4 regions of the Dehalobacter restrictus DSM 9455 genome follow, and region 1 is predicted to be linked to each of the others. Evidence: riboswitches for the same ligand, from Rfam matches in the RefSeq annotation. Region 1 holds a riboswitch; each other region holds the start of a gene.
What was found. A riboswitch is a leader RNA that binds a small molecule or an ion and turns the genes downstream of it on or off. The one in region 1 is predicted to bind cobalamin.
Positions count from the first base shown of each region.

Region 1 (3,067 bases):
CTGATAGAAAGCGGAGCAACAAACGTCACCTGTCTGCAGCCGTTTGCCTGCCTGCCAAATCATATCACGGGTAAAGGGATGGTCCGCGAACTTAAACGGCGCTACCCGCTGGCGAATATTGTGCCAATCGATTACGATCCGGGTGCCAGCCAGGTGAATCAGATCAACAGAATTAAACTGATGCTTTCAGTCGCTTTCAAAAATATGGAAAAGGCGGCAGCAGTCAATAATGCCAATACAAACAATAGAAATAAAATGAATAACAACGCCGGGCAAATGCAATCTGCACCCGGCGAGGGAGCGGCAGCTTTGCATAACACTGAAGAAGGTACAGAGCAGTCGTATTCCGAACAGAAGATTATATAACAAAAAACCTCTTCAGTATTGTAGGCTGAAGAAGTTTTGAATATTTATTGAAGTAGATTAGGAATACTAAATGAGTCCGTTATTCTATTTCATCTGCTGTTTGGCATAGGCGATCATTTTTTTGACCATCTGGCCGCCGATCGGGCCTCCTTCCAGACCATTCTGTCTGGCAGTAACATCGCCTTTATAGTGATCGTTATTTTCCCTTACAAAATCAAGATGGCCGATTTCAGCCGCAGCCTCCATTTTTAGATTCTGCAGCAGCTTTTTTTTGCTTTCATTTGTTTTGCTCATTTTTTTTCACCTCCATCAATATTATTAACACTTTTGAAAAAAATCTTCATTGTAAATAATCCAATATCAGAGAGATTTAACCTTCAAGTTTTTGATTGCAAATGTTTGGAGCAAACATAGTGACTGGAGTTGGAGAAAACATGCTGCAGATCAAAGTTCTAGCGGTAGGGAAAATCAAAGAAAAATATTTAAAAGAAGGGCTGAAGGAATACGCCAAGCGTCTTGGCGCGTACATCCGGCTTGAGATGATTGAAGTTGAGGACGAACCATGCCCCGAAAGGGCATCAGCTGCCGACGAAGCAAGAGTAAAACAGAAAGAAGCTGAAAAGGTTCTTAAATTAATTTCACCTCAGGATTATGTGGTTTTGCTGGATCTTCTGGGAAAGGAACTTTCTTCACCCGAACTTGCCGTTTTGTTTGATGAAAAAGGGCTTTCAGGCCAGAGCCGGATCACTTTTGTGATTGGCGGATCTCTTGGTACGGCAGATGAAATCCGAAAACGCGCCGATTACCGGTGGTCGTTCTCGAAGCTTACCTTTCCGCACCAGATGATCAGGCTTATCCTGCTGGAGCAGATTTACCGGGCGTGCAAGATCAGCAAAGGGGAACCCTACCACAAATAGAATTGATGGAGGTAAAGATACTTCAATTAATATGTTCAAGGCTAAAGTAAAAATAATATTGATTCCTTGTCGAAAGAGCGATATAATGAATCAGGATTAAAACTGAATAGGCAGAACAGGTGTTGAATGAAGCTGATAAGCGTACCATTCAATGAATAAGGAAAGTCGGGTAGAAGCCCGCGCGGTCACGCCGCTGTGAAAGTGGAGTTCTTCAGGTATACCACTGGGAAACTGGGAAGGTCTGAAGATCGATGATGCTTAAGCCAGAAGACCTACCTGTTTTAGTGTCTCACCATATACTCTACGAGTGATAGAGAGGGGGATGTTATGTGCAAGACTACCGAGGAAAACTTCCTAGCATATGAGCCTCTCGACGTAAGATGTTGAGAGGTTTTTTGTTTCATATCTTATATAGGAGAGTTTGACGATGATAAATAAAAAGATTTGGATAATGGGTCTCGTACTTATGTTTATGTTCTTGCCCCAGCAGACATATGCCATGCATATCATGGAGGGCTTCCTTCCTGCGGGTTGGTGTATTACCTGGGGTGCTTTGGCAATACCTTTTGTTCTGGCAGGTTTTTTTTCTATCAGAAGAACTGTTGGAGAGCATCCCAAAACATTAATGCTTTTGGCGATGGCAGGCGCCTTTGCTTTTGTTTTGTCTTCCCTGAAGATTCCTTCCGTTACAGGAAGCAGTTCGCATCCTACGGGGGTTGGCTTTGGCGCTATCTTGTTCGGACCAACCGCAATGGCCGTAATTGGCCTGATCATACTGCTGTTTCAGGCTGTTTTACTGGCTCATGGCGGATTGACAACATTGGGAGCAAATACTTTTTCGATGGGCATTGTGGGGCCGCTGGTGGCTTTTGCTACATACAAAATTGTGAAGAAAGCAAATGGACCGCAGTGGCTTGCCGTGTTTCTCGCTGCCGCACTTGGGGATTTATTAACTTACGTCACGACATCGGTGCAGCTTGCACTGGCGTTTCCTGCTGGAACAGGCGGCGCTATGGCATCACTTACCAAGTTTTTAGGTATTTTTGCCTTAACGCAAGTACCATTGGCGATCAGTGAAGGTATTTTGACAGTGCTAATATTTAAGGCGATTTCATCCTATGCCGGGGATGAGCTTAAAGACTTAAAAATACTTTCAAAGGGGGTCTGAAAATGTCTGTAGAAACGATGAAACCGAAGAATAAAAATCGGGTTATCATCACAAATATTATTTTAATTACGATTGTCATAGCGCTTGCTGTTGTACCCCTCATTGTGCAAAAAAATGCGGAATTTGCTGGAGCTGACAGCCAAGCTGAACAAGCTATAACAGAACTTAACGGGAATTACCAGCCCTGGTTCTCACCGATTTGGGAGCCGCCCAGCGGAGAAATTGAAAGCTTGTTGTTTGCGCTTCAGGCAGCTGTCGGAGCAGGTGTTTTGGGCTACGGGTTAGGTTATCTGCGGGGTCGTAAGAAAAAGGAAGAACCGGTAAACAATGATTTACATCGATAAATACGCTTATTTATCCAAGCTTAAACAAACAAATCCATTGCAAAAGCTAGTCTTAGCCGTTTCGGTTTTGGGGGTCTGTCTCTGGGCTGATTCCGTTGCGGTGTCAATCTTGACGCTCCTGATCATGGGGTGGTATACCGTTTGCAAAGGTGGTACCCCTGTTGGAATTTTTATTAGACTGATGCTTGTCCCGCTTTCCTTTTTAGTGATCGGCGTTTTAACCATTGCGGTCAATGTTTCAGGGGACAAAGATGTTTTTGTATTCTCTGTAT
Region 1 covers NZ_CP007033.1:2,900,582-2,903,648, reverse strand. Annotated here, with positions in the region: gene DEHRE_RS13855 (2-hydroxyacyl-CoA dehydratase) at 1-366, shown strand, start outside; gene DEHRE_RS13850 (alpha/beta-type small acid-soluble spore protein) at 451-660, opposite strand; gene rlmH (23S rRNA (pseudouridine(1915)-N(3))-methyltransferase RlmH) at 804-1,283, shown strand; cobalamin riboswitch at 1,384-1,577, shown strand; gene DEHRE_RS13840 (energy-coupling factor ABC transporter permease) at 1,711-2,451, shown strand; gene DEHRE_RS13835 (energy-coupling factor ABC transporter substrate-binding protein) at 2,454-2,795, shown strand; gene cbiQ (cobalt ECF transporter T component CbiQ) at 2,779-3,067, shown strand, end outside.

Region 2 (3,067 bases), 1.3 Mb from region 1:
AAGTCAGTATTGGATTAAGATCAGGTTTAACTATTTTCATCCTCTTATCCTCCATATCATCAGCGCTCTTCATATGATTTCTCAAACCCGCCACGGACACCATGAAGCGTTTCGCCGGTCAGTTTCAGAAAAACATCTTCAAGATTCGTCGGTCTCAGGCGCTGATAGCTGACAGGAAGGTGTTCACCGGCAATTCTTTGATTCAGGTCGTCAGCCATGGCTGGTCCGTTATCAGAATAGAGGACCAGATCATCACCAATTTGTTGAAAAGATTTCAGCCACTCAGAGCTCCAGTGCAGGAGCTTATTTTGCATATCCGGACTTACCCCGAGTTCCAGCGCATATTGCCCGACATGCTTATCAATAAGATCTTCCGGTACACCTTGCTCGAGGATTTTGCCCTGATTGATGATGATCAGTCGGTCGCAGAGATGACTGGCTTCTTCAAGATAGTGCGTTGTCAGCAGCACGGTCGTACCGCTTTCTTTTAACTGCCGCAGACGCTGCCAGACCATATGGCGGGCGTACGGATCAAGCCCGGTGGTTGGCTCATCGAGAATCAATAGCTCCGGACGGTTGATCAGCGCTCGTCCAATTGTCAGACGTCGTTTCATGCCGCCGGACAGCTCGTCGACGACCGCATTGGCTTTACTTCGAAGATCCATAAAGTCCAGGATTTCAAAAGCCCGTTCCCTGGCTATACTACGCGGCAGACGGTAATAGGAGGCGTAGACCAGCAGGTTTTCCAGAACCGTCAGTTCCGGGTCAAGGTTGTCTTCCTGGGCAACAACACCGAGACGTGCTTTAATTTCCCGGGAATGATCCGAAATATCCTGATTAAAAACAGTCAGGCGGCCCTCAGTTCTGGGTGACAAGCCAAAGACCATTCTGGCCAGGGACGTTTTGCCGGCGCCGTTTGGACCAAGAAGTCCAAAACACTCTCCCTGCCGGACAGTAAAAGAGATTGCATTAACGGCAGTGAAATCTCCGAATCGTTTGGTCAGGTTTCTGGCTGAAATGATATCGGTTGGAAGAGAATAAGACATGAAGAGGTACCTCCGTGAATTGCTGTTCCTTTTTCATAGCGTATCAAAAGGGGGGCAGAAGAGCAAGGCAGCATCTGAGAAAATATCAGGTAGGGAGAGGGTTATCCGCAGATTATGGGTGGACACACTGTATGTCTTCTGGTATAATGTAATCGCTTAGGTTGCATAATTTTGCAATAATAGGGAAACAGGTGAAATGCCTGTACGGTCCCGCCGCCGTAAGGTGGAGCAGATTCAAAGTTGCCACTGTTTACAATGGGAAGGCTGAATTTGCTTTGAAACCGAGTCGGAAGACCTGCCTGAGCCATTTTGCACTGTTTTCACGGAGGATGAAAGGTGTAGCATACGAATCGTGCAGAAGTGTTTTAGACTGTTTGCAGATTGTGTAAGTAAAACCTCTTCCAACCGCCGGTTAGAGAGGTTTTTTGATGTTCATGGATGGACGAATGCCGCGATGCCAAGGATGGCAAGGAGCGGCGATGTCTACGGGCCATCTCAGCTTTGATAGCTTCAATAGAAATGGAGAACAAGTCATGAAAGCAGTTATTCCACGTATTATGTTTGCGGCTGCAGGCAGCAGCAGCGGCAAGACCACAATTACTTGTGCGGTATTACAAGCCCTTCTGGAGCAAGGAGTTAATCCTGCTGCGTTTAAATGTGGGCCGGACTATATTGATCCGATGTTTCATACCGAAGTCATTGGGACAAAATCACGGAATCTGGATTTGTTTATGCTATCGGAAGAGGTATGCCGGTATTTGCTGGTCAAGAATTCCGAACAGTCGCAAATCGCTGTTTTAGAAGGAGTAATGGGTTATTATGACGGGCTAGGCATTGGCAGTACCGTGGCAAGTTCTTACCATTTGGCTGCAGTAACGCAAACGCCTGTTATCCTTATTGCCAATTGTGCCGGTTCAGCAATCTCAATTGCAGCCTTGATCCAAGGATTCTGCCATTTTAGACCGGACAACGGGATCAAGGGCGTTATTCTGAATAATCTTACACCTTCCCTATACCCGCAGTATAAGGAAATGATCGAAAAAGAGACGGATATCCAGGTGGTCGGTTACTTTCCGAAGCTCAAAGAATGCGCGCTGGAAAGCAGGCATCTTGGATTAATTACAGCATCGGAAGTGGAAGACCTGCAGCAAAAAATGAAATTACTGGCCATACAGGCCAGAGAATCCATCGATCTGAAACAGCTGCTGCGTATTGCAGGCAGGGCCGCGGAAATAGACTATCATGAGGCCGCGATCGAGAAAATCTCTGCTGTCAAAATCGCCGTAGCCAGAGATAAAGCCTTTTGTTTTTATTACCAGGACAGCCTCGACCTTTTGGAAACATTGGGAGCGGAACTGCAGTATTTTAGTCCGCTTGATGATCAAGCTGTACCGGAATGTGACGGACTGATTCTCGGCGGCGGTTATCCGGAATTATATACCGGACAGCTGGCCAGGAATACATCGATGCTGGCAAGCATCAGGCATGTTCTCTCCAATAATACTCCCTGTATAGCTGAGTGCGGCGGGTTCATGTATTTATTGGAACGTATTGCTGACAAGGACGGCAAACCTTATCCAATGGCAGGATATTTAGAAGGGGATGCTGTACTGACGGATAAACTGAACCGTTTCGGTTATATTACACTGACGGCGCAAAAGGACAACTTGCTGTGCGACAAAGGCGGCAAGATCAATGCGCATGAATTTCATTACTCTGATTCGACGGCCAACGGCAGCAATTTTACGGCAGTAAATTCATCCGGCAGCAAAACGTGGGACTGCATCCATGCCGATGAGAACCTCGTTGCCGGCTATCCCCACCTTCATCTCTGGGGGAATCCGGAGTTTGCCCGTTCGTTTATCCGGAAATGCGGTAGCTTTCGAACCGCTAGGATGGGTTAGTCAGGCGTGTATAAGCTGGAAAAGTTTGAATCGCTTGATGATCGATAGATGATAGATAATAATAGATAAAGGGATATTTTTGTGAAAGGAAAGAGGCGGTGAGTAAATGTTGGCTTT
Region 2 covers NZ_CP007033.1:1,624,638-1,627,704, reverse strand. Annotated here, with positions in the region: gene DEHRE_RS07820 (ABC transporter permease) at 1-40, opposite strand, end outside; gene DEHRE_RS07815 (ABC transporter ATP-binding protein) at 60-1,046, opposite strand; cobalamin riboswitch at 1,188-1,363, shown strand; gene DEHRE_RS07810 (cobyrinic acid a,c-diamide synthase CobB) at 1,580-2,950, shown strand; gene DEHRE_RS07805 (bifunctional adenosylcobinamide kinase/adenosylcobinamide-phosphate guanylyltransferase) at 3,057-3,067, shown strand, end outside.
Region 2: another riboswitch for cobalamin. It lies ahead of DEHRE_RS07810 (cobyrinic acid a,c-diamide synthase CobB); the one in region 1 lies ahead of DEHRE_RS13840 (energy-coupling factor ABC transporter permease).

Region 3 (3,067 bases), 310 kb from region 1:
TGGCAATGATAATCGTACCGTCTGTTCCTGAACCTGTCGCTAACCCCCGGGAGTAATTGCTTCCCGCCATCAGCTCCTGCAAGGCGGCCGTTTTGGCCTCCGTGCAGGTTACCAAAGCGCGGGTCAACGTACCTGGGAGTAAATCCGCATCGATATTCAGGATAATATTGATGGTTCCTTCCTTTGTCATGACGGTTTTGCCCTGAGCTTCATGGTAAGATGCCGGGTCTCCGACCCTCCCGCCGTTGACTTCCACTCCTCCGGTGACAATGGCGGTCACCGTGAGATTATCATAAGAAACCGTTTTGATCGAAACATTATCCATCGACGCGGCGGTGGAAATGCCCGTCACCGTTTCCGGATCGAGGCCGATCTCTGCGGCAAGCAGCTTCAGGTCGTTCAGGTAGGAATCTGTCCTAAGCGAGCAGGTCATCCCTTCTCCCGGATTGGAATCGTGGTTGAAGGCCGCTTTGAGCTTTTCGCTGTATCCTCCGTTTAGAACGGAGGTGCTTAGCACCTTGCGGTCCTCTTGGAACGGAATGATGATGCTCTTTTGATACCTGTGGACTTCATCCCCAGTCGATAAAGTATGAATTTTCATTTTTTCCTCCGCTGTACATGTTATGATTGCACCGCTCAAACAAGTCTTGCAGTCAAAACAAGGTTGGTTTGACACGCTTTTGTTCCATGTTCTATTTTCCCGGCAGCTGTTGGAACATGACAAGTTTCCATTCCGGGTAAAGTCCTTCATGGAAGAGCGAGGCCATATCTTTCACGCCTTCAATCGTTTTGTTAATCGACATGTAGTACCAAGGAGCGAAGCAATACACTTTTCCGTTCTTGACAGCTTTAAAATCTTTTAATAACGGTTCGGCCTTTAGCAGGCTCTCGACGGAGGGCATATAGGCAACCATTGAGGAATAAATAAATACGTCCGCATCCTTGCCTTTCTCATAGAATTCTTCCATGGAAATTTGGGAACTGCCGGTTTTATCCGGGTTAACATTCGCAAATACATAATCTCCCCCGGCTTCCTTTATTTGTTTTGCCACATAGGATCCGCCGTCGGTAATATACACCTTGCCATCGTAGACCATGCCATAGACAACTTTTGGACTCGGCTTATCTTTAACGGCAGCTGTGATTTCCTGCAGCATCGCCGCTTTCTCTTCAATAAAGCCGGCGGCTTTCTGGTCCTTGTTGTAGAACGCGCCTAAAAATTTCAGCCATTCCAGACGTCCCATATCCGTAGGTTCCGTATAATCATTGACGACCACGCAGGGGATATGAAGTTCCTTCATTTTGGCGAGCGTTTTCTGCAGTCCGTAATCTCCGGTATAGACAAAGACCATATCGGGGTTCAGTGCTTGGATCTTTTCAAAATCCGGATCTGCCATGCCCCCTGTGCCGACATATTGAATCGTTCCATTCTCCATGCGCGTTTTCACTTCATCAACATACCATTCTGCTGTATCTGTAGTGACGGCGGCAATACTGTCCCAGTCCTTGTCTGAGAATATTGCCTGAAGCAAGCCTACCTGTGTGGTCGAACAGTAAACTACCTTTTTCAGCGGTGTATTGATAACCGTCGCCCCTGCGGCCTCCGGTATTTTAGGTGTCTTCACTCCTTCCGGCACCAGCAGGAACTGATTGTTTTCCGCATCCGTCAACAGCTTGATATTGTTGCCATAATCAGCAATCTTAAATGCGTTTGTATAACTTAAACTGACCTCTTTGCCGGTTAAGGGCTTATTGCTTTCCTGGCTTCCGGCGGAACAGCCTGCCACTATCAGCGAACAAATCATAATCAGTATGACGACAATAAAAAAATTCTTTTGATACTTAATCATGAAAATTCCTCCATCTTTATCCTTTAACAAAAACACCTCTCAACTTCACGTCAAGAGGTGTCAACAATATATTTAGTAAAATATATGATGTTTAACATACAGCACCTCCTCTGTCTTTCGCAGAGTTGAAGTAAACTACTCAGGCAGGTCTTCTGACTCCGGATCATCAATGTTTCACGCCTTCCCGGAATAAACCAGTGGCATTCATGAAACATTTCCCCATTACAGCGGCGGGACCGTGCAGGATTTGCACCTGCTTCCCTTTTCAACCAAAATCCTCGGACTTTGGTACCTGAGCTTTGTCAGTATTCAGTTAGTTAGAACATGTAATGACTTTTTATTTCAGTATTTTCATCAAGTGTCCGATGCGCGGAAGCCTCAAATGGACATTCCGAATTCATCAAAGCAATCCCCCTATATACTGCCTTCCCAACAATACGGAACCGATCAAAATCATATTTATCAATACTGCTGGTAAGAAACCCTGCCAAGAGAAAGGAGCCAGTTCTTCCAATACTTCAATATCCCCGTCATATCCCCTGGCTTCCATCGCCGTAAAAATCTCATCCGAGCGTTTGTAGGCCCGGATAAAAAGAGTTGATGCCAGAGCCCCCAACGAATGATACCCCGCTTTCAGGCTGGAATAACCTAAGCGGGAATTTTGAGCCGTATACATTGTCTCCGCTGTTTCCATCAATACAAAAATAAACCGATAAATTAAACTCATCAATTCCACCAGAATTTTAGGACATTTCAGCTTCCGCAGTACAGATAGGAGGTCAACCATCGGCGTATTCAGGGACAAATAATATAAGCAGGATACCGCTCCTAAGGCCCTGAAGAATAGCTGTGCGGCTGTCTCTATACCGATTTTAGAAAATCCTAAAAATGTACCGAACACCGGCACAGACATAACAAACTGCTGGGGATCATTTGAGATTTGAAAGGCTATCATAAGCACTCCCAAGATTAAGAATGACATCGGCAGGAGCATCAGTTTAAGAAAAAAGCGGAGCGGGATCCCACCCTTCCTGACGGACAACCACGTCATGATCAGTAAAACTACAAGCGAGAGCAGGATGGAATTCCCCCAAAGACAGACACCCAGGGTCAACAAAGCAAAGGCAACTTTTTCCATCGGATTTTTACGTTTCAGTTTTGAAGCATAGGCGTAATTGTCAATATTTATCATGCTTTTTTCCTTATTTCATACGAAT
Region 3 covers NZ_CP007033.1:265,753-268,819, reverse strand. Annotated here, with positions in the region: gene DEHRE_RS01350 (adenosylcobinamide amidohydrolase) at 1-601, opposite strand, end outside; gene DEHRE_RS01345 (ABC transporter substrate-binding protein) at 693-1,850, opposite strand; cobalamin riboswitch at 1,976-2,161, opposite strand; gene cbiQ (cobalt ECF transporter T component CbiQ) at 2,251-3,042, opposite strand.
Region 3: another riboswitch for cobalamin. It lies ahead of DEHRE_RS01345 (ABC transporter substrate-binding protein); the one in region 1 lies ahead of DEHRE_RS13840 (energy-coupling factor ABC transporter permease).

Region 4 (3,067 bases), 1.4 Mb from region 1:
AGACATGCACGGATTATTTCGCACATGTCTTTTTCATCTTTCTTTGCAGATTTTAGAAGTCTCCAGTGGTAACTGCAGCTTGTTCAAATGTGGCCATTTCATCAGCGATTTTAAGGGCTGCCTCGACCATCGGGAACATCAGAGCGGCACCTGTGCCTTCTCCAAGTCTCATATGGAAGTCAAGTCTGGGTTTGAGCCCAAGCTGATGAAGAGCTAGATGCTGTCCAAGCTCTTCTGAACTATGAGAAGCAATCATATAGGAAGTGGACAGGGGTGCCAGTTTTGCTGCAGTGATTGCTGCAGCAGATGAAATGATGCCGTCGAGAATAATTGGTACATGCTGATAGGAAGCTTCGAGGATTGCTCCAACGAGCGCAGCAATTTCGAGTCCGCCAATTTTGGCCAGGGTATCGATTGGAGCGTCAGGATTACACTGATTAATTTCGATTGCGCATTTAATCACGGTTTGCTTATTAATCAGGGCATCATCTTTTAAGCCAGTTCCGCGGCCGGTAACATCCTCAACAGAGTGACCGGTAAACACAGAGATCAAGGCAGCGCTCGGCGTTGTATTGCCAATACCGACTTCACCTGTTGCTAACAGATTAACACCAGAGTCAATCGCATTGGCCGCAATTCTTGCACCTGTCAGTATTGCAAGCATGGCCTCTTGACGGGTCATTGCCGGTCCTTTCGCCATATTGTCTGTTCCGTTTTTAACCCGGTAGGCCATAAGCTCAGGAGCGTCCAATGGGGTGGCAATGCCGATGTCCGTACTGATAACATCTGCTCCGGCATTCCGGGCGAGGACATTAATGCCGGCACCGCCATTCAGGTAACTATAGAACATTTGTTTCGTGATTTCCTGAGGTGCAGCACTGACGCCTTCGACGACAACACCATGATCTCCGGCCATAAGAAGGACTGCTTTTTTATTGATTTTTGGATGCGTGGTGCCAAATATGCCTGCGAGCTGTTGTGCAATATCCTCTAAGACACCTAAGCTTCCGAGGGGCTTAATTTTCGCATCTACACGGCTTTGCATGCCTGCCAAGGCTTCCTGATCGAGCGCTTTGATTCCGCCCATCAGTTCTTGCAAGGCAATTTCAAGTTCCTGCCCAGTCGCATTTTTTAAATTTTCCAAACCATGAAATTTTGTAAGACTGCTCATTTAAAAACCTCCAATAAAATATTTAAAAATAAATAAAACCCCGCCACAAATTTTCTTGTGGTCGGGATTTTGCCGTCATCACCGCCGCTTTCCATTACCCAGGAAAGACTTTTACCTCTTAGGCAGGCCTCCTGACTCAGACTCAAACGTCCTGAACGCACCTTCCCAGCATACGCCAGTGGATCAGCGGGGACTCGTCTATACAGTGGTGGGTCCGTATCGGATTATTACCGATTTTCCTATTCTCCCTTAGTGGGGCACCTAAGATTATATAAATATATTTAACTTCTATTAAGATAACGAAAATCATCAATAAAGTCAAGTCTAATTAATTCAAAATACTCACTCAATTTGGCAATTACTGTTAATTAATGGTTATTTTTAATGATATATGGTATAATACGATTTGCTAAATCATCCAAACAGATATGGGAGAAGAAATGTTTAAATATGACTTAACACCAAAAGTTTGCCGCATCTGTGACATGATTGTCGGTGGCCAAGCTGGAGATAATCCGCCTCTGCTTATATCTTCAATGTTTCATAACGGAGACCGTATTCTGGAAAGCCGCCGTGACAGGAAATTTGACCGTGAAAAAGCCCGTTCATACATTCTCAGGCAGGAAGAGCTGTCCGATCAGACAGGGATACCTGCCATAGTAGCTTTGACAGCGGTTTCCGCAGATGAAATGAAGGAATATATTGATTTTTATCTTACAATCAGCAACCGCCCTTTTGCTATAGACATTTGGGGCGAAAAAGCGCGTCTTGACGCGGCAGAATATGCTGCCAGTCTTGGTATTCAGGACAAAATTCTATATAACAGCATTACACCCTGGGATAAAGACAGCATCGGCCAGGCAGCGGCATTAAAAGAATTGAAAATCAAACACGTGGTCCTGCAAGTATTCGATGAAACGAACCAGACTCCTTCCGGCAGGGTACAGGCATGCCGTGAAATGCTGAAAGCCATTGGAGCGAAAGATTTTGCCTCGGTCTTAATCGATACGACAGTAATGAATCTTCCGTCCATTTCTTTTTCATCCCTGGCAGGCAAACAAATCAAAGCGGAAACCGGTTGGCCGGTTGGATCAGCTCCTGCTAATGGGACGTATATGTGGAAAGAAAGTCGGGAGATGTGGGGTGGGGAAGGCTTTTCCGCCATGAATGCTGCAGTGCATGCAGTATCGGCCGTCCTGTGGAGCGATTTCTTATTTTATGGTCCGATCAAAGCGGCTCCAAGCGTACTGCCTGCTGTAGCGGCAGCTTCGATGATAGTTTCAACTTTGGCTTATGACGAAAGCCAGGAGCTGCCGGCTAATCCTACTCATCCGTTGAATAAATATTTTTATGATTTCGCACAGAAACTGGTAGAATTCGATAAAACGAAATAAAAAACAATTGTCGTAATTTTGTAAATGAATGTATGGGACAAACAGCTCCTTTCTGAAGTGGATCCTGTTGAGGATACTGCCTGGAAGGAGCTGTTTATATATTTATATATTAGAAATTATTTCTACTTTTTCACAAGGAGTTATTTTTGACTATACTTTACCATATATTGGTACCGATGTTGTAATCGGATAAAAGTGAGGGCAATAATTTGATTATAAAAGACATATTTGAAATGTTTTTGTCTAAAACACTTTATCAGCTAAAACGGCTAAATGCCAGACAAATATGGGGGATATTCATCGCACTGATCGCAATATTCATTGGCCTTTATTTCTGTGAGGAGTTATTTCTAAGTAATCCTGTAGGGATAAATATAGATCATTTAGGTGTTTTTGCCCAAATTCTTCAAGCACCCGTATTTCAAGCGATAAGAATCGTCTTATATATTTTATTATGGTTATTAATGATTAAGCTGCCGTTTATAAGTTTTAAAACAATTGG
Region 4 covers NZ_CP007033.1:1,477,361-1,480,427, reverse strand. Annotated here, with positions in the region: gene cobT (nicotinate-nucleotide--dimethylbenzimidazole phosphoribosyltransferase) at 53-1,171, opposite strand; cobalamin riboswitch at 1,276-1,451, opposite strand; gene DEHRE_RS07180 (tetrahydromethanopterin S-methyltransferase subunit H family protein) at 1,612-2,565, shown strand; gene DEHRE_RS07175 (hypothetical protein) at 2,775-3,067, shown strand, end outside.
Region 4: another riboswitch for cobalamin. It lies ahead of cobT (nicotinate-nucleotide--dimethylbenzimidazole phosphoribosyltransferase); the one in region 1 lies ahead of DEHRE_RS13840 (energy-coupling factor ABC transporter permease).